DNA from 2 places in the Faecalibacterium sp. i25-0019-C1 genome. Region 1 is predicted to be linked to the other one. Evidence: a T-box and tRNA genes for the amino acid it is inferred to sense, from the RefSeq annotation. Region 1 holds a T-box; the other holds one or more tRNA genes.
What was found. The T-box of region 1 lies ahead of metG (methionine--tRNA ligase). A T-box ahead of a tRNA ligase gene usually reads a tRNA of that ligase, here a tRNA-Met.
Positions count from the first base shown of each region.

Region 2: it has a tRNA-Met gene. The T-box ahead of metG (methionine--tRNA ligase) is inferred to sense a tRNA for this amino acid. The anticodon was not compared.

Region 1 covers NZ_AP031428.1:2,059,062-2,062,471, reverse strand. Annotated here, with positions in the region: gene metG (methionine--tRNA ligase) at 1-1,630, opposite strand, end outside; T-box leader at 1,700-1,941, opposite strand; gene ACGHUK_RS10215 (Dabb family protein) at 1,987-2,289, opposite strand; gene ACGHUK_RS10210 (hypothetical protein) at 2,365-2,583, opposite strand; gene ACGHUK_RS10205 (hypothetical protein) at 2,593-2,904, opposite strand; gene ACGHUK_RS10200 (hypothetical protein) at 2,924-3,241, opposite strand.
Region 2 covers NZ_AP031428.1:2,858,832-2,862,241, reverse strand. Annotated here, with positions in the region: gene ACGHUK_RS14070 (ParB/RepB/Spo0J family partition protein) at 1-317, shown strand, start outside; gene serS (serine--tRNA ligase) at 404-1,735, shown strand; tRNA gene ACGHUK_RS14060 (tRNA-Met) at 1,940-2,016, shown strand; tRNA gene ACGHUK_RS14055 (tRNA-Glu) at 2,109-2,180, shown strand; gene ACGHUK_RS14050 (branched-chain amino acid ABC transporter permease) at 2,993-3,410, shown strand, end outside.

The sequences.
Region 1 (3,410 bases):
GGGCGGCAGCCTTCTTCTCCGCTTCAGCCTTGGCCTTGTTGGCAGCTTCGGCAGCGGCCTTGCGCTTCTCGTCCTCTTCCTTCAGGTGGGCAATTTCCTTTGCCACATCGATGCGGGGGAACAGTGCCTCGCCCTTGTGCACGGTGTAGGTCTCCTGTGCGCCGTAGGTGGTCTTGCTCAGATCCAGAGCGGATGCGTCCAGACCCAGCTGCTCCATCATCTTGGGGGCAGTGGTGGGCAGGTAGGCGTTCAGCAGGATGCCGCACACGCGCAGTGCCTCGCACAGGTGGTACAGCACGCTCTCCAGACGGGCCTTGTTGGCCTCGTCCTTGGCCAGCGCCCAGGGAGCGGTCTCGTCGATGTACTTGTTGGCGCGCTGGATGACCGCAAAGATCTCCATCAGGGCCTGCGGGATGGTCAGGCTGTCCATGTCGGCCGTGACCTTGGCGGTCAGCTCGTTGACCATGGTCTCCAGCTCGGTGTCAATGGCTTCGGTACCGGCCACATTGTGCACGGTGCCGCCGAAGTACTTCTCGCACATGGCGACGGTGCGGCTGAGCAGGTTGCCCAGATCGTTCGCCAGATCGCTGTTGATGCGGTTGATCAGAGCTTCGTTGGTGAACATGCCATCGTTGCCGAAGGGAATCTCACGCAGCAGGAAGTAGCGGATGGCATCCACGCCGTAGCGGTCGCACAGGATCACGGGGTCCACCACATTGCCCACGGACTTGGACATCTTGCCGCCGTTCATCAGCAGCCAGCCGTGGCCGAACACCCGTTTGGGCAGGGGCAGATCCAGAGCCATCAGCATGGCGGGCCACAGAATGGTGTGGAAACGCAGGATCTCCTTGCCCACCATGTGAAGGTCGGCAGGCCAGAACTTGTCGTAGTCGTGATATTTTTCGTTACCGTAGCCCAGAGCGGAGATATAGTTGCTCAGGGCATCCACCCACACATACATGGTGTGCTTGGGGTCGAAGGGCACGGGGATGCCCCACTTCACGGAGGTGCGGGACACGCAGGTGTCCTGCAGGCCCTGCTTGATGAAGGCGATCATCTCGTTCTTGCGGCTCTCAGGCTGGATGAACTGGGGGTTCTCCTCGTAGAGCTTCAGCAGGCGGTCGGCATACTTGCTGGTCTTGAAGAAGTAGGCTTCCTCGTGTGCGTCGTACACTTCGCGGCCGCAGTCCGGGCACTTGCCGTCCACCAGCTGGCTGTCGGTCCAGAAGCTCTCGCAGGGCTTGCAGTAGTGGCCGATGTACTCGCCCTTGTAGATGTCGCCCTGCTCATACAGCTTGGTGAAAATTTTCTGGCAGGACTCCATGTGGTAGTCGTCGGTGGTGCGGATGAAGCGGTCGTAGCTGACGTCCAGCAGCTTCCACAGATCCTTGACGGTGGCTACGATCTTGTCCACATACTCCTTGGGGGTCACACCGGCATCGGCAGCCTTGTCCTGAATTTTCTGGCCGTGCTCATCGGTGCCGGTCAGGAACATGACGTCATAGCCCTGCATCCGCTTGAAGCGTGCCAGTGCGTCGCAGGCGACAGTGGTATAGCTGTGGCCGATGTGCAGCTTGTCGCTGGGGTAGTAGATGGGAGTGGTGATGTAGAATGTCTTGTGCTCACTCATAGGTTGATACTCTTCCTTTCCTGATTTGGCGGGGGACGAAAAAAGCCCTCATCCTGCCGGACTGAGCCGGACAAGGACGAGAGCCTGAAACTTTCGTGGTACCACCTTGCTTCGCCGCACCCTTGCGGGCGCAGCCTTTTGCCGGGCCAAAAAGCACGGCGCAGCGCGGTAACGGGCGCACCCGTCGCAGGCTCAATTTTCACCTGCGCAGCTCCGAGACCATCTTCGGCATCGCGCGGCCTGCCCGGTTCCATCCTTCGGGCTTTCTGTCAGGCGCAGACGGTGCGTACTCTTCTCTTCACAGCCAATTTACATTGTTATGTCTATAATACGCAAAAACGGTGGGTTTGTCAACATTAAATCTCGTAATCCAGACAGAACCGTGCCTTGGTGTAGGGACGCACCTTGCCGTCGGCCACAGCCACATGGGCGGGATGGACGGAATAGCCCTTGAGGGCCTCGGCGCTTTCAAAGGTGGTGTCCAGCATCAGGTCAGCGGTGGAAGAGGGGAGACCGTTGATGTTGACATGCACTTCCACAAGGCCCGGAATTTTGCCTGCCAGACCTTCCAGCCCTTCCTTGATGCCTGCCTTGACGGCGGCTTTTTCGGCGTCGGACAGCTCGTCCTTCAGCTGCCACAGGATCACATGCTTGACCATAATAAAAAAACCTCCTGCGTTTTTTCTCATTGTAGCAGGGTGAGAAAAAATCCGCAAGAGGAAAGCTGCAAAGTATTATTGGGGTGCGAACAGCAGCACCACCAGAAGTACGGCACAGAGCACCGAAAGTCCGATGCCCTCCAGCCGGGTCAATTTAATGTACGCTTCCGTTGGTTCGGTCTGTGTATACCGTCCACGGTCATGCAGGGCAATGGCATCCTCCGGCTGCAGCGCCATAAAAATGCCGAACCCGATGCCGAAAAGTGCGGCTAAGATCGCACAGATGACTTCCATAGCAACCCCTCACTTTTTGTTTTTGTCGTCCCTGCTCAGGGCATAGCACAGATACGAGATCAGCAGGGCAACGCACAACACGAGCGCTGCCACCATCAAAATGGAGTGCAGCGGCTCGACCTTTGGCAGAAAAATGTTGACCAGCAAGAACGCGCCGCCGATGGTCGAAGCAATGCCGTAAAATTTGCGGAAGTGTTTCTTTTCGTCCTCGGTGCTCCAACCGGTGCCGGTGCCATTGTACAGATCCCGGATGCCGCGGTACAAAAACAGCACACCCAGCGCGGCGTTCAGCCAATCCCAGCCCGAAAGATTCAAATTCATAGTGGCCCCTTTCCGGCTGTCAATCCGCACTATGGTTCCAGCTTTCGTAAGCGACAAGATAAAGAAGGTCTCCCACAATGGCGATGCCGAAGATGATACGGTAGAGCAGCGATGTAACAGGTGTGAAGGCTAAGATCAGAAAGGCGATGCTGTTGAGCATGTAAAACACGCCGTTCTTTTTCTGCCAGAAGGCGCGGTACTCCGGGTCACGATTATACTGGTTGAACGGCAGATTGATGAACGGGTCTTTGCCTTGAAGATCCCGAATGCCGGAGATGAACCAGATAACGGTCAGCACAAGGTTGAACAGAGTGGAAACCGAAACGAACGACTCCATGAAATGAACCTCCCATCTTTTTCCACAGTATACCACAGAAAAGTGCAAAAACACAAGGACGGTATTCAACCGCGCAGCATAAAATTTGCACAAATCGGGCGTTGACTGTTGGTGAAAACAGCACAAAATAAAACCAGCCGGACGAGGCGGTTGCAAGCCCTCGTCCGGC
Region 2 (3,410 bases), 800 kb from region 1:
ACGCAAAGGTGATCCTGAGCCTGCCCACACCGGAGCTGCAGGAGCAGGCGGCGCAGATCATCGCAGACAACCAGCTGAACGTGCGTCAGGCCGAGGCGCTGTGCAAAAAGCTGGCAAAGCCCACAAAGGAGCCCAGAGAACCCAAGCCGCGGGGCACTCTGCCGGTGGAGGTGGAAGAAAGCCTCAAGCAGGTGCTGGGCAGCGAGGTGAACGTGGCCTACCACGACGGTAAGGGCAGGCTGACCGTGCATTTCTATTCAGACGAGCAGCTGCGGGCCTTTGCCAACCTGCTGGGACAGTACCAGAACGAAGAATAAAGCGATCCAAGGCGGGCGACCGTCTTTGAACGGCACAGGGGAGGGGATCTTCTGTGCGAACCGAAATAGAGCAAGGAGAGTCAATCATGCTTGATATCAAATTTGTCCGTGAAAACCCGGACGCTGTCAAGGAAAACATCAAGAAGAAGTTTCAGGATGCAAAGCTCCCGCTGGTGGACGAGGTCATCGAGAAGGATGCCAAGTACCGCGCATGCCTGAAGGAAGTGGAAGCCCTCAAGGCTGCCCGCAACAAGCTGAGCAAGGCCAACGGCCCCCTGTTCGGCCAGCTGAAGAAGTGCACCGATGAGGCACAGAAGGCTGAGCTGCAGGCTCAGATCGATGCCAACAATGCCGCCGTCAAGGCCGACGCCGACAAGATGGCTGAGCTGGAAAAGGAAGAAGAGACCCTGTCCGCACGCATTCAGGAGATCATGTACACCATTCCGCAGATGATCGATCCCAGCGTGCCCATCGGCCCGGATGATACCTACAACGTGGAAGCACAGCGCTTTGGTGAGCCTGTGGTGCCCGATTTCCCCATTCCGTACCACACCGAGATCATGGAGAGCTTCGACGGCATCGATATGGACGCTGCAGGCCGCGTGGCCGGCAACGGTTTCTACTATCTGCTGGGCAACATCGCCCGCCTGCACGAGGCTGTGCTGGCCTATGCCCGCGACTTTATGATCAACAAGGGCTTCACCTATGTGATCCCTCCCTTCATGATGCACGGCAACGTGGTGCAGGGTGTTATGTCCTTCCCGGAAATGGATGCTATGATGTACAAGATCGAGGGTGAGGACCTGTACCTGATCGGCACCAGCGAGCACACCATGATCGGCCGCTTCATCGACCAGACTCTGGACGAGGCCACTCTGCCCCTGACCCTGACCTCCTACAGCCCCTGCTTCCGCAAGGAAAAGGGCGCTCACGGCATCGAGGAGCGCGGCATTTACCGTATCCATCAGTTCGAGAAGCAGGAAATGATCGTGGTCTGCCGCCCCGACGAGAGCGCTGACTGGTACGAGAAGCTGTGGAAGAACTCTGTGGAGCTGTTCCGCAGCATGGAGATCCCGGTGCGTCAGCTGAACTGCTGCTCCGGCGACCTGGCCGATCTGAAGGTGAAGAGCTGCGATATCGAAGCATGGAGCCCCCGCCAGCAGAAGTACTTCGAGGTCTGCTCTTGCTCCAATCTGGGCGATGCACAGGCACGCCGCCTGCACATCCGCGTGAAGGGCAAGGACGGCAAGACCTATCTGGCCCACACCCTGAACAACACCTGCGTGGCACCTCCGCGTATGCTGATCGCCTTCCTGGAGAACCATCTGCAGGCCGACGGCACCGTGACCATCCCCGAAGTGCTGCAGCCGTATATGGGCGGCCTGAAGGTCATGGTTCCCACCCACAAGAAGGGCTGAAGAATTGACCGGCTTTTCCACAAGGCTCGGATAAATGGTTGAAAAATCCCGTTTTCTATTCAATGGAAAGCGGGATTTTTTGCGTATCTTCGTTTGTATTTTGGACGACATGAAAAAATATGATTTTTTTAAAAATATGTGTTGACAAAAGGGGTATCTGTGGGTATAATAATAGAGCACTGTTCAAGTGCACAAACAATATGTGGCGGTATAGCTCAGTTGGCTAGAGCATTCGGTTCATACCCGAAGTGTCACCGGTTCAAATCCAGTTACCGCTACCACTTTTACAGAGTTTCGCTAAGGTTAGGGGGACGGTCGTCTGCAGTAGTGGACGATGGAAGTCGGAGGTTTTAGCGAAGCTCTGTATTTCTAAGGCCCGTTGGTCAAGCGGTTAAGACACGGCCCTTTCACGGCTGTAACATGGGTTCGATTCCCGTACGGGTCATAAAAACGCCTTTGCGCATTGCGCAAGGGCGTTTTTAATTTGACCCGCACGGGAATCGAACAGGGCGGCGGTGCGCAGCACCGCAACCAAAGCCCCAGTGGGGCTTTGGTTAGCCCGCGGGTCCCAACGGCTAGGAATGTCTACCGTGGTTGCTGCCGCTGCATTCGCTCGGGGGATTTTTAATTTGACCCGTACGGGAATTGCAGTTGAGCTGACCGCCGCCAGCGAGCAAAGACTTCCCCCGGTCGGGGGAAGATGTCGCATAGCGACAAAAAGGGGAGTACAGGGAAGCGAAGCTGGGGCCGTGGTCAGCGGGATGCGAACGCCGCTCCAAGGCGTGAAGCATACGCAGGGAACCACAACCCGGGACAGGGCGGCGGTGCGCCTTCATCTTGAATACCACATGCCATTTTATGGATAAAAAGCCCGGCAGGGGAACACGTTCAGGTGCTCTTCTGCCGGGTTTTTCTGCATTTTTCGTAAATTTCCGGCCTGAAATAGTAACAAAATTATGTCAATGAGACATCAATCCTCCATTTTTAACTGCGAAAATTGACTTGCACACCAAAAACTCTGGAATATTCTAGCACTTTCAATATAAATTCATGACAAAGTTTGGTAGAAATAATATTTTGTATACAGGCTGCACTTACGTTACAATACAGATGATATACCAATTGTACGAGCAGAAGGGAGGAAATGGAGTCCACAAGGGCGGTTTTCAATCACGAGTACGGGCCGGTGGCGGATGCAGCGTGCAGTTTTTGCATCATCTGTTCCCATCGCCTGATGCTTAGAACGGGAGGATGTCAATGGAAGTCTTTTTGCAAGCACTGGTAAACGGGATCCTGCTGGGCGGTTTCTACTCTCTGATGGGTATGGGCCAGAACATCATTTTCGGTGTTATGAACATCGTCAACTTCTGCCACGGCGAGATGTTGATGGTGGGCATGTACATTACCTATGTTCTGTATACCTACTTTGGGGTGGACCCCTATGTAGCCCTTCCCATCGTTGCAGTGCTCATGTTCGGGCTGGGCGCGCTGATCCAGTCCACTCTGATCACCCCTTCGCTCAAGACCAAGAGCTTTACGAACCTGCTGTTCCTCACCGTCGGTCTGGGCCTGCTGCTCACCAACGGCGCTCTGGTCATCTTTGGTTCCACCTATTATAAGATCATTACCCCTTATTCGCAGACCTATATCCCGCTTGGCCCGGTCACCATTGCGC